DNA from 3 places in the Synechococcus sp. A15-127 genome. Region 2 is predicted to be linked to each of the others. Evidence: predicted binding sites of a transcription regulator. Region 2 holds the regulator's gene; each other region holds the start of a gene.
The links. Region 2 encodes NtcA, which controls nitrogen genes in cyanobacteria. Its sites were predicted from a motif close to GTANCNNNNGNTAC; they were not measured.

Region 1 (9,903 bases), 800 kb from region 2:
TCAACTTCATGCTGGTGTTCCAGGCCGAGCACAACATCCTGATGCACCCCTTCCACATGCTGGGCGTCGCAGGTGTGTTCGGTGGATCCCTGTTCTCCGCCATGCACGGCTCCCTGGTGACCTCCTCCCTGGTGCGTGAAACCACCGAGACCGAGTCCCAGAACTACGGCTACAAGTTCGGCCAAGAGGAAGAGACCTACAACATCGTGGCTGCCCACGGTTACTTCGGTCGCCTGATCTTCCAATACGCCTCCTTCAACAACAGCCGTAGCCTTCACTTCTTCCTGGCTGCCTGGCCTGTTGTCGGCATCTGGTTCACGTCCATGGGCGTGTCAACCATGGCCTTCAACCTGAACGGCTTCAACTTCAACCAGTCCATCCTTGATGGGCAGGGCCGCGTTGTGAACACCTGGGCCGACATGATCAACCGTGCCGGTCTCGGCATGGAAGTGATGCACGAGCGCAACGCTCATAACTTCCCCCTCGACCTGGCTGCTGTTGAGTCCACTCCTGTGGCTCTGCAGGCACCTGCCATCGGTTGATCTGGAATCAACCTGTTCCTTCTGGAACAGCCAAAACGATTCAGATCAACTGAATCGGAAAGCCCTCACCGCAAGGTGGGGGCTTTTTGTGTGCTGAAGCGCTTCTCCGTGGACCTCGATCTGGTGAGGGCATTTCTGGTTCCCGCCCTCATCAGACAGCTCTGAATCGGTCGATCCCCCCTCCTCTGGTGTCCCTGTTCAGGCGGCTTCGGGGCACCAGCCGATCTTCAGTTCCAGACGGGGCAGCCACTGATGGCAGCGGTGGTTGAGATGGTGGCCCTGAGGAATCGTGGAGGCGTGCAGCTCGCAGGCGGGGTGTGTGGTGCCGTCATCGTCTGTCTGATGCCGGAAGCACTGGCAGGTGATGCAGGTCATCAGTGACCGGCTGGGTCGCAGAACAGACCTCTCCATGGGGGGCGCCATGCTCGGCTCGAGTCAGTACATCTGTACTATAACGAGTCCGGTGCAGGTGTCGAGCTGCTGTTCAGCCTGTGATCGGTTCGGCCATGTCAGGGCCGACGAGTTCCGGGTCGAACAGTGTGGCGACGGTGATGTCCTGATCTCCGAAGAGCTGGGTGGATTGCCCCGGCACGAAGCCGATGTCGGTCCACGAGCAGGTGCTGCACTGGATGTCGCTGGCGCCGTTGTATCCCGGGATGCCGCTGTCGGGTTTTGTGGTGAACTCCGGCAGCTGGTTGGTCGAAGTAATCTCCGCTTCGGTGGACATCGCTTCGCCGGGGAAGTCTTCTGGCCTGCACTCGGTGAATGCATCACTCCAGAAGCCTTTCTTCTTGTCCATGGCGCGTTGCTGGAGCCTTTCCAGCTTCTTGAGTCTGGATGGGCTGATGTCTTCAAGGCGAGCCAGGTTCACCTGTGCATAGCCTCGCTTGATCAATTTCCTGGCGATATCTCCCTGGAAGATGACCTCCGATGTCGCATTGCCCTGATCATCCAGATCCTTGAGGTTGAGTTCAACGTCTGAGCCCTTCGGCAGCAGGCCGGTGAGGATGTCGCGAAAGCGCTCATCGCAGTTCCCGTTGGCACTGATGGCCGACGTGATGCCGGCGATCTGCACCTTTACCTTTCCGATAGTCTTGTCTTTGATGACGAATGTGTCACCGCTGATCACTCGTCTGACGGTGAATGTGTCCATGCTTATTGATGATTAATCGGAAGTGATGTCATCTCTTTGCTGACTGTAAACGATCAATTCTTGCCCTGACCAGCAGTTGAGTCGCAGCTGAGTAAGGCAGGAGACTTCAGGATGGGGGTCGGAGAATCGACCGATGACCGACCAGCCCCCCACGCTTCAGTTCGATCTGGATATCGCGGCCATTCGCCTGCTTCACCGCTCGGTGGAGTTCTATCTGCAGAAATGGCCTGGCGGACCCGATCCCGTGGAGCAGCAGGATCTGCAGCGTCTGCGGACCCTGTTGTATGCCGCATTGCTGGAGTTCTCCCTGGATCAGGAGGGTGAGCGCTGATCGGCGGCATGCCGTTTCTCAAGGCTTGTGACTGGTGGATGCTCTCCTGTCGCCGGAGGGCTTACAACGGTTTCAAGGCGCTGGGTTGTGATGGCGAACGAACAGGACGGCCCCGGAACAACCAGGACCTGGGATGCCGTGGATGCCTGGTTTGAGTGCATCACCCAATGTCCTGTGGATGGAGACGATGACTGCATCAGCAGCTGCATGCGCCACCATCTGGGGGATGAGCAGGAGCTGTGGCGCAGCAGTCTCTGCCTGTGACCGTCGGGCTGCTGCTGGTTGTGCTGGTTGTGCTGGTCTCCCTTCTGGGCTGGCGCTGGAATCAGCTGGAGGTGGCTCGGTCCAGCCGTGCCGGTCGCCGGATGGTGAAACGGATGCGCGGCAGGTCCGGCGGCCGGCGTCGGTTGCATCAGCGGGCGCTCTGAGCTGATCTCTTCTGTTGAAGATGCTGCAGCTCAGCGGGCGTTGAGCTGCGCTTCAGGGCTGTGTTTCTGTGCGGGAACCGCCCGAAGCTTCGGATGATTTCCCTGTGCCGCAAGGCCACGGCATGGGTTCGTGGATCTGTCCATCGTTCGAACAGGCTCAGCGCCTGGGTCTGCACCTCGAGGTCCTCGCTGTGAAGCCTCGGCATCAACCAGAACTGACGTCGGGCTCGCTGCTCTTCCTGCTGAAGCCAGCCATGCCTTTCGGCAAGCAGGCTGAGTTGGAGAGCCTGGCTGTCTCCGGCATAGGCCGCCGCCTTGCCGCGCCAGATGTGCCTTGGGAACTGATCGAGCAGGAGCACGAGGGCCAGGGCTGTCTTTGGTCCCCGATGCCAGTCCTGGCAGTCTCCGTCGATCGCCTGCTGCACCGCGGTACCGAACCGGCTGCGGATGACGCTGTCCATCCCCGGATCTGCTTGGAACCACTGGATCGGACGACACTCCTGAAACCAGAAGTTCAGGATCGCGTCGGCCTGAACCGGGGCGTCGGAGGCCAATCCGAGCTCAGGCGGAGGGCAGCCGGCACCCCAGCTGAATGCTGCCCTCGTCCATCAGTCGCCCGAGCCGCTGGGCCACCGCCTCCTCCGTGCGGTTGAAGTCATCCTGATGACACGTCACCCAGGCCACCTCCCCTTTGGTGATCACGCCGGAGGCCATGGCTTCCAGGAACAGTTCGCCGAGGCTCATCAACCTGTTGCAGGTGCATGCAGGTTCGACATGGCGGTGCATGACTGCAGCGTCTGCTCACCTTTCTTCATGCCTGGGGCCAGTAGCCCCAGGCCAGTTTCCTGGAACAGACAATTCCGAAGAATTCCGTTGGGTAGGCATCAATGATTTCCCTGCAATCCTCGCGTCGGAAAATCATCAGACTTTCCAGGTTGTTGTGTGCTCCCCAGGAGCAGTTGTAGGTGCCAACGATCAGGCTCAGTTCCCCGTTCTGGTTGTGACGGAAGGGACGACCGCGACCGATGAAGAATTTGTGGTGCAACAGCCCCAGATCGCTTCCTGACTGCTTGCAGTCGCGGAACTCCAGTTCGATGTCCCGCGCCCTTGTGATGCCCCGGTTGATGATGCGGCTCTCCTCCAGGGTCCGTGACGAGGTCACTTCCCCGTCCTTTGTGCTTTCCACCTCCCGGATGTCGATCCGCACGGTGGTCTCGATCTCGGTGTTCTTCCCTTTGCCCTCGAACTTCCGTGGTCGTCCCATGGAGGCTTCGCGTTCTGTTCCGGTTCTATTTCTGAGAACGGGAACGGGTGGTGCTGACGCATTCTTCAGCGGGTTCCAAGACAACGCTCAGCTGCTGTGAGCCGGTTCTGGAGAGAGTGAGTCGGTTCCCTGTGGATGGGGCGTGAGCCGCCGCCAGCCCAGAGCCGAATCCCTGCTTCGCCTGCGCGATGCCGGCATCTGGATTCTCTATCCGTGGCTGCTGTTGAGAGTTCTGATCTATCTGCCCTGCTGGTTGATCGGACTCTGGCTGGCCTTTGCGCTGATGCTTCTGTGTTGGTCTCTGTTTCTCATCAAGCTTCAGTCGTCGCGTCATCTGTTCCAGTTCGTGATCACGCCTTGGCTGTTCCCTGATTGAGAGCTGTTCCCTGATTGAGAGCTGTTCCCTGATTGAGAGCTGTTCCCTTGATGGCCTGGCGGATCTGATCCTGCAGGCCCCCGCGGCTGGGATCCAGTGGATGCAGGGCTTCAAAGCCTTCCGACAGCGTCGGACAGGCCTGCGGGTCTGAAAGTGGGGCGGCGAACCGACGGATAACCTCCTCCGGCACCTGGCGGGTTCGGCGTCGATTCCAGACCAGACAGATGCTGAGCGGCGTCTGCATCCACCAACCCACCCAGCGCACCTCGGCAGGCAGGCCGGATGCGTGGATCAACCGCCGCCTCCAGCGGCGGCGGGCGTGGGTGGCATCGATCAAAACGGGTCGCCCGGCTTCGACGGACTCCCGGATCCTGCAGTGCAGCACGCGTTCGAGGACGGGCCAGGGACCCTGAATCGACGCATCTCCCCACAGCTCCTCACGCAGCACATCCGTTGACAGAACCAGGGCCTGCAGCTGTGCTGCCAGCTCTTGAGCGGTGGTGGATTTGCCGCTGGCCGGAGGGCCGATCAGCATGTGGCAATGCAGGGGCTTCAGTCCGGAAGAAGGTCGGATGAAAGAACAGCTGCGAGGTAGGCAGCCATTTCGGATTCCGGTTTCAGATTGAAGCGTTCAGCAGCCTGTTCATTGAGCCACTGCTCGGCTTCAGCATCGCGATCGTCGATCCATGCGATGACTTTGTCGAGTTCGTGGTCCATCAGAACAAGCGGAGTTAAATCATCATGCCTTGATTTTCACTTTGATGCGGTCACTGTCAAGACACGAATCGTTTGTAGATCCAGCGCACGAATGGCCCCAGAACAGGGACAGGGCCGAAGGTCGGACCCACGAAATCGAAGTAATCCCTGTGATTGGTGATGCGTCCATCGCTCCCGAAAACGAGCCTTGTTGCACCCGGGTAGATGAATTCGATCCCTTTGATCTTCAGGCCCATGCGCCATTCCACGAAAGCCACTTCATCGTTGAGAGCCACGCTTTCTGTTTCCAGGAACACATCGTCGCACCGCTTCATCAGACCATCCTGGGCGCGGATGTATGCATCGATACCTTTTTGTTCCTGAGTTGGGTCGATGAACAGAACGTCTTCGGCGTAGACCGCTTTCCATTGCTCCGGGGTGGGGCCGGGAGTTCCGTAAGGCTTGCTGAACAGTCGACGCAGGTCGTCACTGTTGAGGGGAGGCATCAGCATGATTCAGAACTCGATTCCGACTTGACCGTTGACGGTGTTGTCGATCTCCGGCTTGGCGATGCTGTTGTAAGTGGAGAGGAATTGCAAGGAAGTGAACATGCCGCTGGTGATGGACGGGAAATATTTGATGGTGGCGCCGAAGCTGTTGGTGGGTTTCAACTCTGAGGCTGCAAGGGCTGAGAAGTTGTTGTCGAGACTGATGCGGAAGGATGGATTCGGTGTCCAGTCCAGCTCTGTGGTGAAGCTGGCTCCGGGGTAGGTCCGGCCACAGGCTGAGTCGGTGTCACAGTCGCTCCCTCCGTTACCCCATTGAAAGGAGGGGCCGAGAGAAAGCGTCAGCTGGGTGGATGGGGTGTTGATCAGTGGAACTCCGAGCCCGATGGCCCCTTTCACCGTGTTGACGCTGGCCTCGTTCGTGCCGTTGTAGACGTAGTCGGCCAATGTGACCAGCGAGAGGCCTCGGCTGAGTCTTCGGTCGTAGCGAACGGTCGCGGAGCCCTTGTTCGTCTGCACCTTGAAGGGCTCATTCCCGTCCCGGGTGGTGTTGTAGTTGTATCCCCCTTTCAGGCTGAGTTTGTCGCCGTCTTTTTTGTAAGTCGATGTTGCTGCGAATGTGGCCGTGACGTCGTCATCCCCATCCTTTTTGTTCCCGATGACTCCTGCGGAGATCGAGGATTTCCAGGCAGGGGGTGTCGGCTCGGGTCGGATGGCATCCCGGCTCACTTCCAGTCGGCCGAGCTGAGGATGTATCACCACCTTCCGCTCTTCCGAGCTCTCATCCGGCACCAATTCAGCGTTGATGGTGTCGCCGTTCTTCAGGGTGAGTCGAATGGTTTCAGCCTTGACGGCCCCTCCTTCGGGCAGCGTCAGAAACAGCGCCAGAAACAGTGGGGCTGCAAGGGCGTGATGAATGGCCATCAACTGAAGAATCCCTTGGACTGGAGCCATAGCCCGATGGCGATCACTGGTCCAAAACCAGCGACCAAAAGGGTGATCTTCAGTCGTAGCGGAGAGACTTGATTCTTGTTCTGCCGCAACGGCATGGCGACCGATCGAATGAGTCGGTCGATTATCTCCCCGGCGGGCCGAAAACCTGAGCTGGCGTGTGCGGGCGGAGAGGTGAAACCTGTGCTCTCTTGAACATCACACGCGTTGGCCATTGCTCTATAACGGTTCTGTAGCAACCGCTACACAACGTTCACTCCGCTACACAGCGGAGCGCAGTTCGACCGGCGCCATGGAACGGGGACGCCGGCCAATCTCGGACGCGACCCATGACCACGCTTCTTTATCGCGGCCAGGCTTACGAGCAGGCCGTATCAGTTCAATCCCAGCAGCTCCGTTACGACCGCGGCGTGTACGGCGCCCGTCAGGACGAGGCTCGCTCCTCCCTCACGCTCACCTACCGAGGGTGTGGATACAGCGCCAGCAACGGCCCTGCCGATCAGAAGTCAGGCAACTTCCGCTACCGCGGGGTCTCCTACAGCCTCTGATCTCGGTCTCAGAGCTCGAACTCCTCTTCAAATTCCACAATCAGGCCCTTGTAAAGCGCGAGGAGGCCTTCGGTCTCCTCGCAGAACCCGTCTGTGGTGTATTTGGCCACGAGGTTCACAACGGCTGAACGAATCTGCCCGAAGGCTTCCAGATATTCACCCTGGATGTCGTCGTCCCGGATGTCATGGATCAGAGCCATGATCAGTTCGATCTTGCGCTTAGCGGCGGCCATCTCGGCCTCCATCTCCTTGCTGAGCTTGCGGCGCTTCCTCGGCATCCCCACTCCCTGTCCGGGCTGAGACTACGGGAGGCACTGCGTTTCAGGGGGCATCGTCGCCAAGGAGGTAATCGAACTTTCCGATCGGCACGCCGTTGTGGCGAAGGATGGCGAAGGCGGTGGTCACATGGAAATAGGCATTGGGAAGCACGAAGGAGCGCAGGAAGTCCTCCCCCTCGAACACCCGCTCGCCTCCCCCCATGCTTCCTGGGATGGGCAGTCGGATCTCGCGTTCTTCGGCCCCATCCAATTCCGCCGGTGTGATGCTCTCCATGAAGTCGATGCTTCGTGCGATCCGTTCCAGCAATTGGCTCAGCTCCGTCTCGTTGTCGTCCATCACGGGAGCCTCCCGTCTGGAGAGACGGGCCACGCCCCGGCGGGAGATGTCCGTGCTGATCTGCACCTGACGGGTGAGATCGAACATGTCGGGGTAAAGCCGGCTGGAGAGAAGCACGGCCATCGGGAACCCCGAGGCCTCCGCGTGACGTCCGGCCCTCCTCAGCAGGTGGCTCAGATTGTTCAGATTGCGCACCAGCGGAGGAACCAGAGCGGAGTGAAAGGAGCGAGACACGGATGTCTGGAGCTGGTGCTGCTTCTTTAGCCTTTCGCCAGTCGCTTCGGCCAGCGTGAACCCCACCTTTCGCGGTATTGCCTATGTCTCGGTCTGGGTGGTGATCTGGGGCACGGTTGCGTCACTGATGGACTGGATGCTGCTCACAGGCGAGGTCTACGAAACCGGTACGGCCGGTCAGGCCACCACCTTCATCGCCTACGGGGCAGCCACCGTGGTGCTGGCGACCCGTTTTGCCGGACGTTTTCTGGCGACAGACGACCCCTCAGAGACTCCGGATCAAAAGTGAAACGCCCATCAGCAGGGCCAGCAGCTCGAAGGCACGTTTCACCATGCTGCTGCCCCGCTTCAGGGACAGGTGCGCTCCGAGGTATCCACCGGTCAACGACCCCGCGATCAGTGCCGGCAGCCAGTCCCAGCGGATCTCCCCGCTGATTCCCAGCACGAGGGCTCCGGTGCCGTTCCAGCCAAGGCCCACCAGGATCAGCGTGTGGGCCACCGCCCGGGTGTAACTCAGTCCGAACCAGCGCACCAGCCAGATGGTCACGAACAGTCCGGTGCCGGAGGTCAGTGATCCATTCAGGATTCCGATTCCGAAGAGCACCGCGGCCCCGACGGCGATCGTTGAACAGGTCCAAGTCGTCGGTCGGTCCTCACGGCCCAGCTCAGGTCGGCGGGCCGAATAGAACCCCAGTCCCAGGGTGAGAAGTGCGAGGGCAGCCGAGGCCAAACGATCCGGCAAGGCCAGGACGGTACTGGCCCCGATCCACACCCCGGGAAGTCCTGCCAGCAACACGAGGCCTGACAGCTGCGGATCGAGACTGCTGGCCCGCCAGTGACGCCCGGCGGCACCGATTCCCAAGGCCACGCTGGCCAGTTTGTGTGTCGCCAGGGCTGTGGCGAAAGGCAGGCCGAGCAAGATCAGGGCCGGCAGCTGCACCAGTCCGGCTCCGCCGCCGGCAAACGCCGACATCGCGTTGGCGATCACGGCGATCAGGCCGAGCCCCAGGAACAGCAGCAGGGATTCCAGGCTCATCGGGATGCGGCGGTGGTCATCCGCTCGTGAGGAAGGCGATCGGTACCGAGAAGGTGACGATGGCGTGAGGTTCTCCGGGAAGAATTGCCACACAGGCCACTTCTCGATCGCTGAGCGCCTCCCGCGAGGTCATCACGAAATCTGTGGCGTCTTCGATGCTCCACATCGGTGCTTCGCCGCGGCGGCGTTCGTCCTTGTAGGCCTGCCAGACCTCTCCGAAGGCTTCGGATTCCGGCCCTGAGTTGGATTCGTTCAGGGCCTGATCCACACCGACGGCCTCCATGCGCTCGAAGAAGCGCCGCATCAGCGGATGGCCGATGGTGGCGGATGCCCGCACCACCGAGTTGATCGTTCCGATGGCGGTGACGGTCAGTTTCGGGGTGCTTCGCCGGGCATCGATCACACCCACCGGCACGTTGAGATCCCAGCTGGTGAGGGCACTGACATGGCAGGCCAGGTCGAAGAGACCGAGGCCGCACTCCTTGATGAGGCTCTGAATCCGCTGGGGGTGCATACCGCTTCCGTCCGTGTCGAAGGACGCCTCCGTTTCCCAACCACTGTTGCCAGGATTGTGCCCTGTTGACGTCGGAACGATGTCCTTGGTTCAGATCTATCTGGATGCCGTCACCCATCAGGTGATCACCAGTGAGGAGCTGGCCTACGTCGCCGGAAACCATGACGGCTTCGATCGCACGGAGCAGAAGCTCACCGCCAGGCTCGAACAGCTGATCAGTGCCGGCAACATCAGTGTCGGTTCACGCTGACGATCCCCATGGATCCGATGACTGATGTGATCAAGCCGATCCGACCGCAGGACTCCCGTTTCTCGGCGTGTGGAACCCTGCTTCTGCCTCAGGACGACCCAGCCAGATTCGGTCCGGAGGATGCCGATCTTCATTTCGCCTCCGACGGCCAACCGCGCTTCTATTTGATGCGTCTGAGGCGTCGCCCTCCCGTGGTGGCGGCGATGACCTGCCATTTCCGCGTCAGTCAGTGCCTCGGATCCGCTGATGCCGAGCCCTGGTGGCTCGCGGTCGCTCCGCATGAAGCCGGCTCTGCCGGGCTCTGCTCCGACTCTGTTCTGCTGCTGAAACTGCTCCCTGGTGAGGGCATCAAGCTGCATCCGGGAACCTGGCATGCGGGGCCTTATGTGTCGAAGCCGTCGGCCCTGTTCTTCAACCTTGAATTAAGGACCACCAACGACGACGACCACAACTGCCTAT
Region 2 (9,903 bases):
GCCAGCGGCGGATGACAGCGCTCCCCGCCACCACTGCCCACCTCCGGGTGCTGCGCCAGTGCTTCAGCGAGCAGTGCGTTGAGGGGGAGGTGGCGGCCGGAGGCTTTCAGTGGCAGTTCCGCTGGGCGTTTGATTGCGGTGACCTGACCGTGGAGCCCTCCCTGGGGCGGGCTCTGATCCAGGACGCTCTGCGTCGATTCCTCGTGCGCTCGGATTATCGACTTGAACCCGGCGGTGATTACACCTTCACCGTTCGGGCCCGCTTCTGAGGCGCTGTTTCGCACCCGACCAACGGCACGGTGTTCCCAGGCTGTCCTCCACCATCACAAGGGCGGCGATCGCATCGAGCTCCTCGGGTGGGATCAGCAGGCCGCGGGGTATCAGCCGCTGCCACCCCCTGGGAGGCCACAGCTCCCAGTAGCGACGGCGGGCTCGCAGGGTGGTGCCGTATTCATTCACCTGCTGAACAGGAGCGAGGGACTGCAGCTTCGGCAGCCATGCCGCACTGCCGGTGCCGTCACCCAGCACGATCCCGTCCAGTCCTCCGGCGACCTGCCAGTCGCTCAGCCGGTCCAGAACCTGCTCACAGATCACGACAGCTCCGCCGAGCACCTGGAGGGATTCGGTGTCCACGAGCACGAGGCCGCATTTGCTTCTCCCGGGATCAACACCGGCCAGTCGGGTCATGGGCTGACCCGAAACGCCACCAGCACCGGATCGCCACTGTCACTGTCGCTCTCGGCGATCACCTCAAGGGTCAGATCCCCCTCTTCTGCGGGGCGGTCCACCAGAGCCATGCCGAGCTGAGCGAAGACCGTCCCGTCGAACTGGAGTCCTTCCACGAGGGAGCCACGACGCTGCACCTCGGCGAACGCAGAGGCGAGCAGAAGGTTCAGGCGTCGGCGGACCATCTCCGGTGATCGATCCTGGTCCGGGAGGGTTGCCGACGCCAGTACTTCGCCGCTGCGACTGATGCGCCGGTTCGGTCGGACGTCAGGAAAGGCATAGACGATGGTCTCCCCGAGCAGCACGTTGGTGGCAGAGCGGATCGAAACCACCCATGTGCCTGGCTTGCTGATGATCGTCCGCAGACGCTGCACATCGTTCCGGGGAACCAGGAGGATCTGTCTGTCGGGGGTCTCACCGGGTCGGACCTGCTGGTAGGCCGTGAGATTCGCGTCCTGCAGCAAACGGTCGATCACCGTCTTCGCCTGTCCTGCACTCTCCAGTCGGATGGTGGCTGTGGCCAGAGCCTCTCCGCTGCTGAGAACCACGGAACCGCGGCGCAGGGCGATCAGGTTGCGCTCCAGCTCCTTGAGTTCCGCCTCACCGGCTTGGATGCTGGCGCGAACCCGCTTGAGTTCCTCCTCGGTGCGGCGGATGTCTGCATCCCGGACCTTGATGTCCCTGTCCCGCTGCTGAATGTCGCGACTGAGGCGCTGCTGCTCGGCCTCCAGCCGGACGCGCTGCTGCTGCAGAGGCTCCAGCTCCTCACGAAGTGTCGCTGCCCGCTGCTTGGCCGTCGACAGCTCGGCATCGATGCGTTGCGTCTGGGCAATGGCCTGACGACGTTCTTCCTCGGCTGACTCCAGGGCACCTCTGTTCTGCCGCAGCTGTCGGCGGCTGTCCTGAAGTTTCTGTTGCAGTCCGTCGAGCTCAAACAGCCCAACCCGTAACTGACGGCTGACCAGCAGCATCAGACCGAGGGACAGCGCACTGATCAGGCTGCCGGTGAGCACCGTGATCAGCACCGCCGTCCGTCGCGGTCGCATGTTGAACAGGCTGAGGCGTGCCTTGCCGACACGGCTGCCCAACCTGTCGCCCAGAGCTGAAAGCACGCCGCCGAGCACCAGCAGCGCGATGATCAGCAGCCATCCGCTCACGGCGTCACCTCCCAGTGGGGCCGACTCTCAGCTGAACCGCTTGGCCAGAGCAATCGGATCCAGAACCGTGATCTTCTTGCGGTCAATCTGAACGAGACCGGATTGACGCAAGTCTCCCAGGAGTCGGGTGATGGTGACCCGCGTTGAGCCGATCGCCTCGGCGATGGCCTGATGGGAGAGACGGAGGTCGATGGTGATGCCGAGTTGGTCCGGCACGCCGAAGTCCCGGCAGAGCACCAGCAGAAAACTCACCAGGCGGGAGGACATGTCCCGGTGCGTGAGGGTCTCGATCATTGTTTCGGTCTGCAGAATCCTGCTGGAGAGACCCTGAAGCAGCCTGAGCCCGACTGCGGTGTCGGCCTCGATCGCGGCACGGACTGAGCCGGCCGGTGCCGTCACCATCTCCACCCGTGTGAAGGCGACAGCGTGATAGAAGCGATCGGAACGGTGGCCGGTGAGCAGCGACAGCACTCCGAAGAGGCTGTTCTCACGAAGCAGAGCGACGGTGATCTCTTCGCCAGACTCATAAACCCTGGAAAGCCGCACGGCACCGCGACGGATCAGGTAGACCCGCTCGGCGGGATCACCTGGAAAGAAGATGGTCTTGTTTCGTTCGACAAGTTCCGTGCTGGCGCCGTCCAGATCTCTGATGACATCAAGCAGCGAGCGGGATGAGCTGACCGGCTGGTCCTGGGCCGAATGAGCCGGAACGGCGACGTAACGGCTGAACCCACTGCTGGTTCCCAACAATCCGTTTCGACTGGTTAAAAGTTAAGGATCGACCCTGTTCAGCTGTGTAGCCGTTATTACGCAATCAGCTGCGGCTGCTCAGGGCATTGCTCTGGGCGGCCAGAAGGGCGTCTAGCCCGGGCTGCGCCAGATCCAGCAGGACGTTCAGCTGCCCGCGGCTGAACGGAGCTCCTTCGGCCGTGCCCTGGATCTCCAGAAGACTCCCGTCGCCTGAGGCCACCACATTCAGATCAACGTCAGCTTGGCTGTCTTCGCTGTAATCCAGATCCAGCAGCGGCCTGCCCTCCAGGAGCCCGACGGACACCGCTGCCACCTGACTCCGGATCGGCTGGCGCTCCAGGACCCCCTGGGCGATCAGACGGTCACATGCCAGCTGAAGAGCCATCCAGGCCCCGGTGACCGACGCGGTTCGGGTGCCGGCATCCGCCTGGACCACATCACAATCGATCAGCAGGCTGCGTTCTCCAAGAGCTTCCAGGTCCACCGCGGCGCGCAGGCTGCGGCCGATCAATCGCTGAATCTCCTGGGTGCGGCCGGAGAGTTTGAGCAATTCGCGCGACTGGCGCTGAGGTGTGGAGCCGGGCAGGAGCCGGTATTCAGCGCTGATCCAGCCCAGTCCGTTCCCCTTCCGCCAGCGCGGCACCGACTCTTCAAGGCAGACGCTGCATAGAACTGCGGTGCGTCCGGTGCGCACGATCAATGAACTGAGAGCGAACCCCATCGGATCCCAGCTCACTTCAAACGGCCGAAGGGCATCAGGACGACGCCCATCGGCTCGGGTCTCGGAGGGATCCACCATGAACCTGATTTCACAGCACACCATCGGTAGTGTCAATGCCCTTGTGGAGTCGCATCGCGCCGCTACATTCGAGGTCTGCAGGGTGTATCCCTGGTGACACCCGACGCGATGACCGCAAGCCTGACCACCAGCCATCGATCCTCTGGAGCCCTGACCGGGGATCGCCACGCGCTGGAGAGGGCCGGTCTGCGTCCGCTTCCGCCGCTTCCCGCACCCGCGCCGCTGCATCTGGTGGCTCCAGAGGGCCAGCTGCAGGTGCATACGGCCTCCTATCGGGGCAGTTTTTCCAGTGTTCTCAGCCAGGCGATGCGGGCGGCAGGGCTCGGCAGCCGCGTTCTGATCGCCCAGTTCCTCAAGGGGGGGGTGAAGCAGGGGCCGCAGGGCTGTGTGTTGCTCTGTGGCGGCCTCACCTGGCTGCGTCCGGATATTCCGGCGTGTCTTGCAGAACCCGATCAGCCTGGTGGTTCCGAGGCCGTCGATGCGGTCTGGCAGGCCTGCCGGCGCCATCTCGCTGAAGGCGACCTTGATCAATTGGTGCTGGATGAGGTCGGTCTCGCGGCAGCGCTCGGCTACCTGAAGGAAGATGAGCTTCTGTCGAGCCTGCAACAGCGTCCAGGCTCCATGGATGTGATCATCACTGGGCCGGCGATTCCTTCCAGCGTCATGGCCATGGCGGATCAGGTCACCGAACTGCGCAGGGGTTTCTGATGCTCAAGAACGATCGCTGGATCACCGAGCAGGCTCAGAAGGGCATGCTCGAGCCCTTTCAGGCAGGTCTGGTGCGCCATCTTGATCCTGAGCAACGTCTGCGACCGGTTCTGAGCTTCGGATGTTCCTCCTACGGCTACGACCTTCGCCTATCCCCGCAGGAGTTCATGATCTTCCGGCATGTGCCCGGAACGGTGATGAACCCCAAGCGGTTCAATCCCGCCAATCTGGAGCCCACGCCTCTGCATGAGGACGAGGACGGTGGCTACTTCATCCTTCCAGCGCATTCCTACGGCCTCGGTGTCGCCCTGGAGAAGCTTCGGGTGCCCGCCAACATCACGGTGATCTGTCTCGGCAAGAGCACCTATGCGCGGCTGGGCATCATCGTCAACACAACGCCCGCTGAAGCGAGCTGGGAAGGGCATCTGACGCTTGAGTTCAGCAACAGCTCCGGTGCTGACTGCCGTATCTATGCCAATGAAGGCATCTGTCAGCTGCTGTTCTTTGAGGGGGACCCCTGCGACACGACCTACAGCGATCGGCAGGGTAAGTATCAGCATCAGCCGGAGCGTGTCACCCTGGCGCGCATCTAGGGAGCCAGACGCGCTCTGTGCAGCCGGCTCTTCTCATACCACTCGGCGAACTGCGGAGCCCAGTCCACCAGATGCGGCCACATCAGGTCGCAGAGTCTGCGGATTTCCAGCTGAGCATCGAGCTTCGCCCGCAGATCCATGAAGTGAAGGAAAGCCCTCAGGCTGAAGCTCACGATGAAATGCTGGCGGTAGTCGAAGGGAAGGATGCCGCGGGCATGTTCCTCCGCAAATCCGGCACGGAGCAGATCCCTGTAACGCTCCGCTGATTGCTGGCAGTGATTGAGATCAAGTTCACGCTCCGCCTGGCTGTAGAGGTATTTCTTCCCCTGTCGGTCGCTGTAGTCCCCGACAGGTCGTAGGTAGAAGACCTCCTCCAGGGGCAGTTCGCCGTCCGCAGCCCGGCAGATGCGCTCGCCGGTGTATCGCATCGACTGCACATCGAAACTGACGCCCACCCGATGCGTCCGGGCCTGTTGCATCACCGAATGCGGAAACCATCCGACGTTCAGAACGATCTGAGCATGTTCGAGCGGACCGAAATGGCCCCGTTCCCCGGCAAGCAGCCGTTTGATGCAGATCTCGCCAGCCCGTTGTTCGTCAGGCCAGCTGTCCCGATCAGCGGCCACAAAACCCTCGCTGTAGTCCTGATGCATCGCGGCATAGATGCATTGCTGCGGATTCGGCGTGGCGGCGATCAGATCGACTCGGAAACGCTCCATGGCGTGCTGTTCAGCAGCTCGGTCCTGTGATCATGACGGTGATGGCCCAGTCATGCTCGTCAACCGTGGCTGCGGGGTCCGGTTCTGTTGGTACTGGCCAGATCCTCAAGGGTGCTCGTGCTTCCGATTCCCTGAAGTGCTGGGACGGGGGTGCCGTTGATCAGGGCGTCACCAAGCGCCAGGAGTTCCTGCGGAGACCGCACGCCAATGGAACGACCACGAGGCTGACCGTCCGCTGCGAAGAGGTTCAGCTGGGGGATGCCGTTGACCTCGTACCGGTCCACCAGATCGAGCCAACGGGGATTGTCGACATTCACCAGCACCACGTCGAGGCGATCCCGCGTGGATTTCTCCAGGCTCAGCATCCCTGGAGCCATCTCCCGGCAGGCCTGGCACCAGTCGGCATAGAACTCGATCAGCGTCGGCTGGCCATTGCTGAGCGCGACATCAGGATCCAGAGAACGCCGTGCCAACTGCTCCATCGGGGATTCGCTCTGCAGGCCACCGCGCAGAACAAGGAGGGCCAACGCGAGCGCGAAGGCCACCGCCAGCAGAAGGCCTTTCTGGAATGCTCCCAGGCTGGCTGGTGGTGGGCTGGCAGACATGACGGACTCCGTTCGGGTGCACTCTGACAGGGCTCTCCGAAGGCTGTGGCTAGCGTTTGGCCATGCCGATCCTGAGCCTGTTCACGCTGCCCTTCCGGGCTCCTCTGCTGGGGGGGCTCTTCCTTGTAGCGCTGGTGATGGGCAACCACTGGACCGTCAATCAGAGCATCTACGCCCAGAACCAGTCGATCAGCGTGAGTGTGTTCTGGCTGATCCAGCTGGTTCAGGTCATCGCCGTGGTGGTCGTCTTCACGATCCCTGATCTGCTGATGCGTCAGGTGTCGATGCTGATGGCGTCCAGCCGCGTGATCAGCCTCGTGGTCACCCTGCTGATGGTGATCGTGCTGGGGCTGTACGTGATGCGGCTGCACCGTTTGACCGACGTGATGATCCTGGCTTCAGCCGTTCTGCTCGCGCGGCTGGATCTGATCAGGATCGGCATCGTTCCGCCGCCCCTGCTCACCATCATCGGCTTCACGGCTGTTCTGCTCTCGGGGATCGGGCTCGGTTGTGCCCTGCCCAATCCGGCCGGCACGCTCCTCACAGAAGCGGCGGTTCCGCTCTAGGTACCCGAGCAGATTGTCCAGAACCTTCTTGGTGTAATAACGGGTCTCAGGGTATGGAATCCGTTCTACCCAGAGCTCCGGGTCCAGAGCCAGGGTCTGTGGTTGCCAGTCACTGACGGCGCCGGGACCTGCGTTGTAGCTGGCGACCACCAGCATTGGATCGCCTTGCCATCGCTCCATCAGCTGACGCAGGTACTGCGCGCCGAGGCGGATGTTCAGGCTGGGATCGGCGAGGTCGGCATCGCTCAGGTTTCGGCCTGCGAGCTCTTCGGCAGTGGTGGGCATCAGCTGCATCACGCCCCGCGCCCCGGCGACGGAGCTCACTCCAGGCGAGAACCGTGACTCCTGCTTGCTGATGGCCAACAGCAGATCGTGAGCCACATCGTGTTGCTCCGAAGCCGCCAGAAAGTCCTCCTGAAACGGTCGTGGCAGCTGCTGGCGTTGCAGCAGCAGTCGTTGGGAGCAGTTCGGTGAATGCCACCGCAGGCTCAGGCGCCACAGACGCTCAAGTCCAGTCCAGGTGTTCCCGATCGCCAGTCGCAGACGTCCCTCCACCAGCTGCTCATGCCGGGACAGCGGCTCGACGGTGTCGGTTGTGCTGCGCCATTGCTCCCAGGCCTGATCGACGAGTCCTAGGCGCCAGAGCCTGTTGACCATGGGATCCGCACTGTTCAGTGGAGTCCAGACATCCGGGACCGAGGTGGAGTTGGAGCCCTCGCCAAGATCCAGGCCTGTCTGTTTCCCGAGACGGACCCTGGCCCGCCACCGGTAGTAACCGGAACGCTGCCCATCGATGAGCCGGCGCCAGATGCCGTTTGCGGCATCTGGATTGCCGAGCCGCTGTTCAGCAAGTCCATGCCAGAAGAGCCGACGTCCCTCCAGTGCCTCGGGCATCGCTCCGTCCGGCAGAGCTGTCAACCAGTTTCTGGCGTCACCCCATGCGCCATCGAGCAGGGCCTCCCGTGCCAGATCCCATTGCAGCTGCCAGCTCGCCGGATCATCAGGCCAGCGTGTCAGCACCTGGGCTCCCCCCCTGCCGGCAGCCAGCCGGACACGGGCGGCTGCAATTGCAGCTGATCGCTTCTGCAGGCTTTCGGGCAAGGCATCCAGCAGGTCGGGGTCAGGCCGGAGTGGTTCGCTCAGCAGGCGTGCGGCTTCATCACTGGCGGAGTCCATGGGGAAACGCCGGGTGAGATCCAGCAGCAGCTGTTCCCCTTCCGAGCGCTGTTCACGTCCTCCAGCCAAGAGCGCGCGTCCGATGGCCAGAGCGGTCCCCGCCGCCGGCTGCTGCTGCTGCAGGCAGGCGAGCCCTGCTGTTCCGTCTCCCAGTTGCGCGAGACCACGGGCCAGCAGCTGACGTTGCTCCCGATCCGGTGCACCGGTGCCGTTGGCATCACAGGCAGCGCGAAGCCTCGCTGCGCTGCCGGGCCACTGCACTCCCCAGCGGGCCAGATGCAGAGCACCGCGATGGCCATGCACCGGATCCGCTTCCAGAGCCCGGGCCGTTGCCAGCGCGGCGGGATGACGCGGTTGGACTGTCAGAAGCTCCTGCTGCAAGAGGGGTTCGACTTCCCCGAGACGGCTTCGCCCCCAGGCGGAGGCGGTCTGTTCCGGGAAGCGTCTGATCACATCTCGCCACAGCTTCAAGGACGTCTGGGAAGCCCCCAGTCGCTCTGCCGTTTCCGCCGCCAGGGCAAGGGACACGGCTGCCAATGGGGCCGTGCCCCAGCCTTGACCCTGCAGCAGCCGTCGGCGCCGGTTGAAGTCTCCAGCGCTGCGACCTGTCATTAGCAGAGCGGCCTCACGGCGTTGCTCCGGGTCGAGCGATCGTCGATAGACGCGCCACAGCTCCGCATCTGTTGCCGTTGGGTCGAGCCGATGCCGGTGCTGGCGCAGCTGCTGCTGACCAAACATCATCGCCAGGAGACTCACAGCGGCCGTCCCGATGAGCAGTGCAGCTCCGAGCCGGGACCCTGTCGCCACATCTTCCCAGAATCTGATGCCATTGTGTGGCCCAGGTTGCGACCGGCGATGCCTTCCTCACGACCGGGACGCCGTCAGCGCTGGCGCACGCTGCTGGTGCTGCTGATCGCCACGACGATCTGGGCCCTCCGTTGGCTCTGGCCGCTTCAGATGCTGCCGGGATGGGTGCTGGCCTTGATGTTTGCCTGGGCGGGCATCGAGTTGATCGTGCTCATCTGGAGGCCGCATCGCTGGCGTTGAGGGCGGAGCTGCACCTGTCCCCGGACGTCCGGTCCCCTGAAACAACGCCCGTAGCCTGAAGGCCACGATTGAGACTCATGGCTCAAGCCGCTGTCCCGCCCATTGGACCCTCACTGGGTTCTTCGGTTCCCGGGTTCGGGACGGATGGGATTCGAGGCCGGGTTGGCTCGGTGCTCACCCCGGCGTTGTGCCTGCAGGTGGGCTACTGGTTCGGGCGAGCACTGTCCCAGCCAGGGCCTGTGCTGATCGGGATGGACTCGCGCAGCAGTGGCTCGATGGTGGCTTCGGCTCTGACGGCCGGTCTCACAGCGGCTGGTCGGGAGGTATGGAGCCTGGGCCTCTGTGCCACGCCGGCCGTGCCACTGCTAATCCGTCAGGTCGGCGCTGCCGGCGGTCTGATGGTTTCTGCGAGTCACAATCCCCCGGAGGACAACGGCATCAAGGCCTTCGGTGCGGATGGCACCAAGCTGGGTAGTGATCTTCAGGCCCGCATCGAAGCCGGTCTCCGCGGTGAAGCAGAGGTGGGTGACTCCGATGGGTCCCGCTGCGGTGCAGCGCATCAGCGTTCCGATCTGCTCAGCTCCTACCGCGAAGCTCTGCTGGCCTCGGTGGGTCCAAAACGGCTCGATGGTGTGCCGATCGTTCTTGATCTCTGCTGGGGTTCCGCGACGGCCTGTGGGGCCGACGTCTTCGAGGCCCTCGGAGCTGATCTGACAGTTCTGCACGGCAAGCCCGACGGAGCTCGCATCAACGTCGCCTGCGGATCAACCCAACTCGATCCTCTGCGGCAGGCAGTGGTCGAACGGGGTGCTGCGATGGGCTTTGCGTTCGATGGCGATGCCGATCGGATGCTGGCGGTGGACGGCCGCGGCCGCGTCGTGGACGGTGATCACGTGTTGTTTCTCTGGGGCTCAGTGCTTCAGCAGCAGCAGACGCTCCCTGATCAGCGTCTCGTGGCGACGGTGATGTCCAACCTCGGTTTCGAGCGGGCGTGGCAGCAACGCGGAGGTCTGCTGGATCGCACTCCCGTGGGTGATCAGCACGTGCACGCTGCGAT
Region 3 (9,903 bases), 830 kb from region 2:
CTCAAAACGGACTTCGGGCATTCATCAGGCCTGACCGGAAGGATCCTGCATCACGCAAATCCGCCGCTGCTGTCTCATCAGTCACAGCCGAAGCCAGTCAGCCCTTCGCTGCCATCCCACAGAAGTTCCTGATCACCTTCACGCTGTAACGCAACCCCACAGGGGCCGCTGCCGAAGGATCCGATCCGGCAGCAGATCAGGTGCGGATCCCCCTGCAGCATCCGTTGCAACCTGCCGGTCATCGACGGACGCACCGCCAGCAGATATCCGAAACTGGGAAAGCAGCGGAGCCAGGCCTGTTCATCCACCTGATCAGGTCGCTCGATCGCATCGAGCTCCAGGGTGATGGGAGAACCGCAGGATTCCGCGAACATCACCGCCGTGCCGCAGAGTCCGCCCATGCTGATGTCCTTGGCGGCATGAACGATGCCATCGGCCGCGAGCGCCGGAAGCAGGCTGAGATGAGAGCGCAACAGACCGGGGCTCGCCGCCGTGGCGGCATCCCAGAAGGGGTAGTGCCGATAGAAGCGACCGCTCCGGTTCACCAGCAGCCAGAGTTCATCCCCGGCTGACGCCGACCGGGCCGACAGCACAGGCCCCTCCGCCACACCGAGCACCGCGACCGACAGCGCTTCGTAGGGGCTCTGCTGATTGGAATGGCCACCGACCATCGGCACCGCGAAGCGGTCACAGGCGCTGCTCATCCCCTCCAGCAGACGCTGCAGCGAATCGGGCCCCTCGGTCCAGACGCTGTTCACCACAGCCAGCGGTCGCCCTCCCATCGCAGCGATGTCGCTGAGGTTCACCAGCACGCCGCTCCAGCCCGCGAACCAGGGATCCTCGACCACCAGAGCGGGATGCATGCCCTCGCAGGCCATCAACAGCTGCCCGCTCTGAGCAGGCAACAGGGCGGCATCGTCGCCCAACCGGCCCGGCTTGCCGAGATGGGGAAACGGCACGTGATTGAACATCGAAGCCGCCGGGCGGATGTCCCGCTTGGCGAGCAGACCGCTCTGACGGCGCAGCTCTTCCGCCAGCGACAGCAGGCTCATGCGGCCAGCTGCAGGGACGGTCGCTGCTGTTTGGCCGGAACGTAGTAGCTGAGGTCCGCCTGCATCAGGTGATGGCGGATGCCACGGATCTCCAGCTCCTCGATCGACGTCCAGTGCAATCGCTTGAAGAAGCGCACGTTCTGCAGCTGCACCGTGGCCAGAAACCGGTCGCATCCCCAGCCGTTCGCCGTGGTGACCGCTTTCCAGATCAGGCCCTTGCCGATCTGATTGTGGCGGCGGAAGGAACTGTGCACACCAAGCCTGCCGCCGTACCAGAGGCGCGGTTCGGTCTCGACGATCCGGACCACACCCACCACATCAACATCGTCATCCGCATCCGGGGAGGGAGGACCGTGCTGCAGGGCCGCGATCGGCCAGGCCACAGCATCGAGTTCATCGCGATCGGAGCGTTCGAACACGTTCTGCTCACGGCAGAAAATACTGCGCCGCAGACGCCAGTAGCCCCGTATCAGGTTGGAGTCGGGCCGCAGCAGATGGAACGAGAACCGATCCGAGCAAGCCGTCGGAGACAACTGGAAATCGTCGGCATCAACGCCGATTCCGGCACGCACCGATGGCGTGAACAGTCGCGGGGCCGAGCTCACGCTCCTGCCGATGCCACCACTGCTGGGATCAAGACAGAACATGCCGCTCAGCCCTCCTGCTCGAACATCGACAGGGCCGAGCAGGCGCCGCACTTAGCGCATCCAGCAGCCATCTGCTCGGAACGCAGGTCGCCCTGCCGCAGAAGGTCTGCGACGTCTCGGTAGACATCCACCATGAAGCTGGTGTCTGGCGAAGGGTGATGCTCCAGGGGTGTTCCGCTGATCGGCACGAAGGGCACCACGAAGGGGTACACCCCCAGTTCGATCAAGCGACGGCTGCAGTCGATCAAGGCGTCCCGGCTGTCACCGAGACCCGCCAGCAGGTACGTGGACACCTGACCGCGACCGAAGACGGCAACGGCATCGGCGAACGCCTTGTAGTAACGCTCCAGGCTGATCTCGGACTTGCCGGGCAGGATGCGGCGACGCACGTCCGCCTCCACAACCTCCAGATGCATGCCGAGGCTGTCGATGCCGGCCTGCTTCATCCGTTGATACCAGATCGGATCATCGGGGGGCTCGCACTGACCCTGAATGGGCAGATCGACCCGGCGCTTCACCGCGGCCGCCGTCTCCGCCATCAGCCGGGCACCACGGTCATCGGCGTTGGGCGTGCCGGTGGTCATCACCAGCTGACTGACGCCATCGAGACGCACCGCCGCCTCGGCCACTTCGGCCACCTGCTCGGGGGTCTTGCGGACCAGCGTCGCGTCGTCCTCCAACGACTGCTCAATCGCGCAGAACTGGCAGGACTGCGAGCGATCGCGGAAGCGGATGCAGGTCTGCAGCAGCGTTGTGGCGAGCACATCCCGGCTGTGCAGCAGGGCGATCGAGCGGTAGGGGATGCCATCCGCGGTGCTGAGCCCGTAGAACGCCGGTTCATCGGTGGCGGCGACCTGGGCCAGGGAGGCATCGCCCGGACCGCTGAGGGCGACGCCGTCCGGGGAAACGTCGAGATGATACGGCGACGCCTCGGAGGCGTTGTTGTACACAGGCACCATCACCGTGCGGCCACCGATCTCGAGAGCGCGGTGATCAGAGGGGCCGGCTCCACCCCGACGGCCCTGATTGCCGTTCAACGGCTCTGCCCGCAGACCCTTCACCTGCAGTTCCGTGACGAGGCGACCCAGATCAGACATGGTCGAGCTCCTCGCTGAAGGCGGTCGGCTCGACCGGCATGTCGTCCATGGTCAGGGCCGGAGTGCGGTTGATGCGCAGCGAGAGCAGTTCCGGCCGGCTGTAGTGGCCGACGCTGTCCATCATCCGTTTGCGCTTGGTGATCAGAGCCAGATCCAGCTCTGCGATGGCAAGGCCCTCGCCATCGGGCAGTGGTCCGGCCAGGTAACGGCCCTCCGGACTGATCACCGCGGTATGACAGCCCCCCTGAAAGGCCTTGTGCAGCGACGTATCCGGCGTGATCGACGCGAAATCCTCAGGGTCCAGCCACCCGGTGGAGCAGATCACGAAGCAGCCGGCCTCCAGGGCGTGGTGTCGCATCGTCACCGCGGTCTGTTCGGTGAAGATCGGACCGACGAGTGAACCGGGGAACTGGGCGCAGTGAATCTCCTCGCCCTGAGCCATCAGGGCGTAACGGGCCAGGGGGTTGTAGTGCTCCCAGCAGGCCAGCGCACCGATGCGGCCGAGGGGGGTGGGCACCACCTTCAACCCGGCACCGTCGCCCTGCCCCCAGACCATCCGTTCGTGATACGTGGGTGTGATCTTGCGTCGCTTGAGAACGATCTCGCCGCAGCTGTTGAACAGCAGCTGCGTGTTGTAGAGCGTGCCTCCATCGCGTTCGTTCACTCCGAGAAGCACCTGCATGCCGTGCTGACGGGCAGCGGCCGCGACTGCATCGGTGACAGGACCCGGCACGACGACCGCCTGGTCGTACAGAGCCAGGTGGGGGCGACCCATGCGAACCGGTGGTTCGACGAAGGAGAAATAGGGGTAGTAGGGAAGAAATGTCTCCGGAAAGACGATCAGCTCCACACCCTCGGCCGCCGCATCGGCCATGGCCTTGAGCACGTTCTGCAGAGATCCGTCGAGGCTGAACAGCACTGGACGGATCTGAGCGGCGGCAACTTTGACAGTGGTCACCATGACAGGAATCAGCTCCGGCTCAGAGCGTCCAGGTGTCGAGGATGAAGGCGCCTTCCTTGCGGTGCATCAGCACGATGTCGAGCACATCGAGAGGATTGACCGGCGTGATCCCTGGCATCAGGGCCTTCTCACCATGGCCGTAAAGCGCCTGAAGTGCGAAGCGGCAGGCGTAGACCTTTCCGCCCTGATCCATGAATTTCTGAAGGCGTGCATTGAAGTTGAGATGGCCGTCAAAGGCGGCATCACCAAGCTTCGGGAAACCCCGCATCACCCCGAGAGTGACGCCAGGACCGTAGAGCAGCACTGAGGTTTCGAAGCCTTTGTTGATCAGACGACTGGCCTGCAGAAGGTTCACCAGACCGATGGATCCTTCGAAGGCAACGGTATGGAATGTGACCAGAGCCTTTTCACCCGGCTCAGCCTTGACGTCAGGAAAAACTTTTTCCTCGTAGTCAACGAGAAAATCCCCCGGCTGATTGGCGGGGCGGTCGACTGCAGGCATGTGAAGAAACGTTGACGAACAGAAGCCTGCACCCTGGCATCAACGAAAAGTGTTCCATTTGCAACCAAATACAGCACCAATGCGCGAGAAATCGCTTCAACTAATTGTGTCTTTCAATACACAAATGAAAATGATTTTCCTGAATCATTGCAATGCCAAGTTGTGTGCTGAAGCATGCTCAACAGCGCGCATCACTCCGACAACCATCAGGTTGTGGTGATCGGGGCCGGACAGGCCGGCCTTTCCGTGAGCCAGGCACTTCAGCAGCACGGAATCCGTCCTCTGGTGCTTGAGAAGAACCGGATCGGACACGCCTGGGATCAACAACGCTGGGATTCCTTCTGCCTGGTGACTCCCAACTGGCAGTGCCAGCTGCCTGATTTCCCCTACGACGGCGATCAGCCTCAGGGATTCATGGCCAAGGCGGAGATCGTGACCTTCCTGCGCCGTTTCGCCCAGCACGTCGGGGCTGATGTGCACGAGGGTGTGGCCGTGCAGCGGCTTTCGCAGACCGGCAGCGGCTACCGCCTGCTCACCAGCGAAGGCGAGGTGAGAGCGCAGCAGGTGGTGGTGGCCACCGGTGGCTATCACACACCACGCAGGCATCCACTGGCGGAACGGCTACCGACCTCCGTGCTGCAGCTCGATGCCCGCGATTACCGCAATGCCGGATCCCTGCCGGAAGGCCCTGTGCTGGTGGTCGGCAGCGGCCAGTCCGGCAGTCAGATTGCCGAAGACCTGTTTCTATCCGGTCGGACGGTGCACCTGAGCGTGGGCAGCGCCCCCCGCTCGCCACGGATGTACCGGGGACGGGACGTGGTGGACTGGCTGGATCGCATGGGTTACTACGCCATGCCGATCAGCGAGCACGACGATCCACGCAGCGTGCGTGCCAAAACCAACCACTACCTCACGGGCCGGGATGGCGGCAGGGAAATCGATCTGCGGAGGCGTGCGATCGAAGGACTGCATCTGCACGGTCGCCTCGCGATGATCAGCAGCGACCGGATCCGGTTCGCCGACGACCTCAGCCGCAATCTTGATCAGGCCGATGCGGTGTACTGCCGGATCCGCAGCAGCATCGACAGCTGGATCGAGAAGCAGGCCATCGAGGCCCCCTCGGAGGCTCCTTACTCACCCTGCTGGCAGCCACCGGATGGGCAGGATCCGGGTCTTGATCTCACCGGTGAACCGCTGGCGGCAGTGATCTGGTGCACGGGCTACCGCAGTGATTTCAGCTGGATCGATGTACCGGTGTTCGATGGTTCCGGACAACCCGCCCACGATCGTGGCGTCACCCAGAGCAACGGCCTGTATTTCCTCGGCCTGCCTTGGCTGCACACCTGGGGGTCCGGACGGTTCTGCGGCGTGAAAGACGATGCTCTGTATCTCGCACGGCTGATCAGCCTGAGGCTGAAACGGCGGGACGCCAGCCAGGAACGGCTGGAATGCACCGCTCTGCTGGGCTCCTGAACAAGGTCAGGCCGCTGGAGAACCATGGCCGTTGAGACGATCCCTTGGCATGTTGAAGGGATGAAGCAACACTCCTGGCTCCAGCGCATCGGCACCTACCTGCTCGGCCTGGTGGATGAGTACTGGGCCATGCGCCGACCATGGCAGTACGGCAGCAAGCAGCCGCAGTGCGCTCTGCGCAACAACGGAGACCAGCTCTAGGGGCTGGATCGACCGCTCAGCTCACCACCACACCCCAGTAACGGGCCGTGCCCTTCCAGCCGCAGACGCTGGTGTGAGCCGATGCACTGTAAAAATCATTCCGCATCGAGGCAAGCGGGAAGCAGGGATGGCCATCAACCATCACGATGTCGTCGCTTTCAGCCATCACGGTGCCGCTGAAGATCGCCTGCATCGCCGGTGCATCGGAGTGAATCGGCTCAGGTGGCCATCGAGAGATCGGACCCGTCGTCGATCTTGAGATGCTTTGTCAGGCAGGTGGTGACACAGACCTGATCATTGATGTCGCATTCAGTGATGCAAACGAAGTACTCATCCAGGGCTTGCCATCGTTCAGTGATGGATTCATGGTTGTGTTCTCGTCTGAGCGAATACATGTGACCCTCGCAAGTTCAACACACTTACAAGCAGCATTCAGTTCAGGTCAAGAAAACTATTGCGCAGAGTAAATTACTTAGGAGGAAATTCTCAGGCTTAAATACTCAGTTTGCACCTCATGTGCAGCGATAGCTGAGATCAGACTGAGCACGCCGTTTCCATCTTCGTTGTCTGTCGTCTTCTGGGCAATGCGCCTTTACACGGGTTGCCGATGGGAAGCCGCCCCACAACAGTGAATCCAGGGCAGGGGAGACCCCATGGACTTCAGAAGCCGCATCTTTGCCAACTCGCGCGGTTCCACCATCGATGCCGTCGGCAACGGTCAGTACCTGGTCTGCCATGACTCCAGCTGTTTCAAGGTGAAGGGATGGCGACGGGCCCATGAGGCCGTGAAGCGCCTGGAAGGCTCATCGGACTGAACGATGGCTGAATATCGAATCCACTGCAGGCACTGCGGTTACGAGGGCCGCGACAACTCCCGTTGGATCCCCTTCGCCAAGGTGCAGGCCAGGGGACGGAGTTGCCCCCGCTGTAGGAAGGCGACGGATCTGGAACCCTGGTGCACGTTGCGGGCGGAAACCTCGGTGCCGGATCTCTGATCCGCGCAGGAGCGGCTCCATAGCATCGGCAGAGACCTGATCCGACCCCATGCCCACCACAGCGAACAGCTTCCAGGAGTTCGCCGCGCGGGTCGACTATTCGCTGCTGGAGGCTCTCCGGCCGGATCCGGACGCCACGGTTGATGGCAACGATCACCGGCCACGGCCGGTGATGTCCGGCCATTACGTGCCGGTGACGCCCACACCGATTCCCAATCCGGACTACGTCGCCCACAGCAGCACCCTGTTCGCCGAGCTGGGCCTGGACGATGCGCTCGCCCACGACCCCGATTTCACCCGCCTCTTCTCCGGTGATGCATCGGTGGCCACCCCCCCGATGCATCCCTGGGGCTGGGCCACCGGCTATGCCCTGTCGATCTACGGCACCGAATACATCCAGCAGTGCCCTTTCGGCACCGGCAACGGCTACGGCGATGGACGGGCGATGTCGATCGTCGAAGGCGTCTTTGAAGGCAGACGCTGGGAGATGCAGCTCAAGGGCGGCGGTCCGACCCCCTACTGCCGCGGGGCTGATGGCCGCGCCGTGCTGCGTTCCAGCGTGCGCGAATTCCTCGCCCAGGAGTTCATGCATGCCCTCGGCATTCCCAGCTCCCGCTCGCTGACGCTGTACATGTCACGCGATGAGACAGTGCGGCGGCCCTGGTATTCAGAGCACTCACGCTCCCTTGATCCGGACGTGATGGTGGACAACCCGGCGGCGATCAGCACCCGCGTCGCCCCCTCCTTCCTGCGCGTCGGGCAGATCGAACTGTTCGCCCGCCGCGCCCGCGAGAACGCCCACCCTGAAGCGCGCCATGAGCTGCAGCTGATCGTGCAGCACCTGATCGACCGCAACTACCGTCCGGAGATCGACCCCGACCTGTCCTTCCGTGAGCAGGTGCTGGAGCTGGCCCGCCTGTTCCGCGGCCGGCTGACGGCACTCGTCGCCGACTGGATGCGTGTCGGTTACTGCCAGGGAAATTTCAACAGCGATAACTGTGCCGCCGGCGGCTACACCCTCGACTACGGCCCCTTCGGCTTCTGCGAACTGTTCGATCCCCGCTTCCAGCCATGGACAGGCGGAGGAGCCCACTTCTCCTTCTTCAACCAGCCGATGGCGGCGGAAGCCAACTACCGCATGTTCTGGAAATCCCTGCGCACCCTGATGGAGGACGACAGCGACGCCCAGGAGCAGTTGGATCAACTGCAGGGAGGCTTCGCCGCGGCAATGCAGAAGCAGCTCGAGGACATGTGGGCCCGCAAGCTCGGGCTGGCCGCCTACGACGAAGCCCTGATCAGCGAACTGCTGCAGCTGCTGGTGGCCTCCAGAGCTGATTACACCCGGGTCTTCCGCCTGCTCTGCGCCATCCCCGAGCATCCGTCGGATCTTCACGCAGGCTTCTATCTGCCCTGTTCCGAGGAGCTGGACGCCCAGTGGTTGCTCTGGCTGCAACGCTGGCGTGCCCTGATCACAACCAACGGCACGTTCGAGGCGACATCGGCAGCCATGCAACGGGTCAACCCCGCCATCACCTGGCGGGAATGGCTGATCGCCCCCGCCTATCAACAGGCAGAACAGGGTGACAACGGCCTGATCCAGGAACTGCAGACCCTGTTCAGAACCCCGTACGACACCCCAACCGCCGATCTGGCCGCCGGATACGACCAGCTCAGACCACGTCAGTTCTTCAGCGCCGGAGGGATTTCCCACTACAGCTGTTCGTCATGAGCCCTTGGTGGCAACCGCCACACATCGGTTCAGCTGGTTAGTTTCACCATCCCACCAGCTCAGGCCAGTGAACCGAAGTCCACTCATCGCCTTTGCAGGCGGCACCGTTGTCATCGCCGTGATGGTGCTCGCCGCCTTCGCCAACATGGCCGCAGCGGAAACCAACACCTGTCCTCGCAGTCAGCAGCAGACCACCAGCACAGACGCCTGATGAACTCCGATTCCACATCCAGCTGGCCCGTGCTGCTGCCCCTGGTTCTGTTCTTCGGTGGCATCGGTTCAGCCGCCGCCATGACCCAGCTGCTCGCCGCCTTCTGACCCGACCCTGATGCAGCCGGTCGCCGTTAGTCCTTTTTCTCCGGTTTGATCAGCTCACCGGTCTGCAACGACACCACCGCGAAGCTGCCGACGAACACCAGGGCCACCACAACCAGGAAGCCTGCCGTGAGGTTTCCGATCTCCAGTTCGCCCAGCATGAACGCGAGCGATGGCGTCATGTCCTGCCCACCATGGCGTCGTTCGGGAAAAACTCTTCGAACAGGCTGAGACGATCCTCCCAGCGCATCTCTGTTTCCAGCTGAAGCAGACGCTTTCTCAGCCAGATCAGGCTGTCCACCGCGATCGGCTTGTAGGCCCTGCGCTCAAGCGAGCGGACCAAATCGTCTTTGTTCTGAGCGGAATTCATTTCACCATGCAACCAATCGTCTTCAACGTAAGGAGGGCTCAGTGATGCGCAAGCAGCGTCACATTCAGTAAGCATCAGCGGACACGCAAACAGTCGCCGTTGCTCATCCGGCCCGTGAGAATTCGCCATCGATGCCGTACTGCCTCAGACACTGCTTCACCGTGAGCACCGAGAGGGTTGCACCGCTCTCCCCATCGAAGAGGACATAGGGACAGCCCCTCAGCACGCAGCGGCGGCGCGCATCCATGTAGGCATCAAAAACGGAGCGATGCGAACACTCCTCCACCCAGCCTTCACTGCTGAGGTAGCGCGTGTGAATCATGGCGCTCAGATTCCGCTCAACACTCAGTTGGAGGCATCCTGAGAGGCCGACTTGCCCTCCAGAACCACCAGCACGTCATTCCAGGTGGGCTGAATCACCCGATAGGTGCAGGGCATGATCCGCGACTTCGTGCGCGCATGCACAAAAGCCTTGAACTCGGTCTTGAAGCAGAGCTCCCGAACCCACTCACCACCAGACTCAAGACGCTCGATGCAGTACATCTCACTCAACTTGGATGG

Region 1: a site for NtcA is predicted at 6,480-6,493, ahead of SynA15127_RS13500 (DUF4278 domain-containing protein). Genes of this name have one in related genera too.
Region 3: a site for NtcA is predicted at 4,366-4,379, ahead of SynA15127_RS05665 (MSMEG_0569 family flavin-dependent oxidoreductase). Genes of this name have one in related genera too.

What each region holds. Positions count from the first base shown of each region.
Region 1 is NZ_CP047948.1:1,085,379-1,095,281, forward strand. Features, by position in the region: gene psbA (photosystem II q(b) protein) at 1-542, shown strand, start outside; gene SynA15127_RS05305 (hypothetical protein) at 741-965, opposite strand; gene SynA15127_RS05310 (thermonuclease family protein) at 1,027-1,617, opposite strand; gene SynA15127_RS05315 (hypothetical protein) at 1,829-2,026, shown strand; gene SynA15127_RS05320 (hypothetical protein) at 2,117-2,290, shown strand; gene SynA15127_RS05325 (hypothetical protein) at 2,266-2,454, shown strand; gene SynA15127_RS05330 (DUF924 family protein) at 2,439-3,008, opposite strand; gene SynA15127_RS05335 (hypothetical protein) at 3,016-3,240, opposite strand; gene SynA15127_RS05340 (hypothetical protein) at 3,266-3,718, opposite strand; gene SynA15127_RS05345 (hypothetical protein) at 3,861-4,094, shown strand; gene SynA15127_RS05350 (ATP-binding protein) at 4,069-4,629, opposite strand; gene SynA15127_RS05355 (hypothetical protein) at 4,647-4,811, opposite strand; gene SynA15127_RS05360 (nuclear transport factor 2 family protein) at 4,868-5,302, opposite strand; gene SynA15127_RS05365 (DUF481 domain-containing protein) at 5,306-6,250, opposite strand; gene SynA15127_RS13500 (DUF4278 domain-containing protein) at 6,577-6,795, shown strand; gene SynA15127_RS05375 (hypothetical protein) at 6,804-7,073, opposite strand; gene SynA15127_RS05380 (DUF1993 family protein) at 7,117-7,644, opposite strand; gene SynA15127_RS05385 (hypothetical protein) at 7,700-7,933, shown strand; gene SynA15127_RS05390 (sulfite exporter TauE/SafE family protein) at 7,910-8,680, opposite strand; gene SynA15127_RS05395 (hypothetical protein) at 8,697-9,194, opposite strand; gene SynA15127_RS05400 (hypothetical protein) at 9,274-9,444, shown strand; gene SynA15127_RS05405 (hypothetical protein) at 9,453-9,903, shown strand, end outside.
Region 2 is NZ_CP047948.1:285,558-295,460, forward strand. Features, by position in the region: gene pth (aminoacyl-tRNA hydrolase) at 1-15, shown strand, start outside; gene SynA15127_RS01445 (DUF3146 family protein) at 12-269, shown strand; gene SynA15127_RS01450 (resolvase) at 247-687, opposite strand; gene SynA15127_RS01455 (DUF3084 domain-containing protein) at 684-1,883, opposite strand; gene ntcA (global nitrogen regulator NtcA) at 1,911-2,630, opposite strand; gene rph (ribonuclease PH) at 2,698-3,432, opposite strand; gene SynA15127_RS01470 (cob(I)yrinic acid a,c-diamide adenosyltransferase) at 3,541-4,140, shown strand; gene dcd (dCTP deaminase) at 4,140-4,733, shown strand; gene thyX (FAD-dependent thymidylate synthase) at 4,730-5,452, opposite strand; gene SynA15127_RS01485 (thioredoxin domain-containing protein) at 5,512-6,057, opposite strand; gene SynA15127_RS13460 (hypothetical protein) at 6,120-6,623, shown strand; partial or broken gene SynA15127_RS01490 (transglycosylase SLT domain-containing protein) at 6,765-8,540, opposite strand; gene SynA15127_RS01495 (hypothetical protein) at 8,655-8,846, shown strand; gene glmM (phosphoglucosamine mutase) at 8,924-9,903, shown strand, end outside.
Region 3 is NZ_CP047948.1:1,120,202-1,130,104, reverse strand. Features, by position in the region: gene SynA15127_RS05695 (MSMEG_0570 family nitrogen starvation response protein) at 1-21, opposite strand, end outside; gene SynA15127_RS05690 (sll0787 family AIR synthase-like protein) at 78-1,052, opposite strand; gene SynA15127_RS05685 (MSMEG_0567/Sll0786 family nitrogen starvation N-acetyltransferase) at 1,049-1,699, opposite strand; gene SynA15127_RS05680 (MSMEG_0568 family radical SAM protein) at 1,705-2,796, opposite strand; gene SynA15127_RS05675 (Nit6803 family nitrilase) at 2,789-3,757, opposite strand; gene SynA15127_RS05670 (MSMEG_0572/Sll0783 family nitrogen starvation response protein) at 3,777-4,259, opposite strand; gene SynA15127_RS05665 (MSMEG_0569 family flavin-dependent oxidoreductase) at 4,434-5,732, shown strand; gene SynA15127_RS05660 (hypothetical protein) at 5,757-5,933, shown strand; gene SynA15127_RS05655 (DUF427 domain-containing protein) at 5,950-6,126, opposite strand; gene SynA15127_RS05650 (hypothetical protein) at 6,587-6,748, shown strand; gene SynA15127_RS05645 (hypothetical protein) at 6,752-6,928, shown strand; gene SynA15127_RS05640 (protein adenylyltransferase SelO family protein) at 6,978-8,657, shown strand; gene SynA15127_RS05635 (hypothetical protein) at 8,725-8,868, shown strand; gene SynA15127_RS05630 (hypothetical protein) at 9,002-9,154, opposite strand; gene SynA15127_RS05625 (hypothetical protein) at 9,151-9,342, opposite strand; gene SynA15127_RS05620 (hypothetical protein) at 9,446-9,664, opposite strand; gene SynA15127_RS05615 (hypothetical protein) at 9,688-9,894, opposite strand.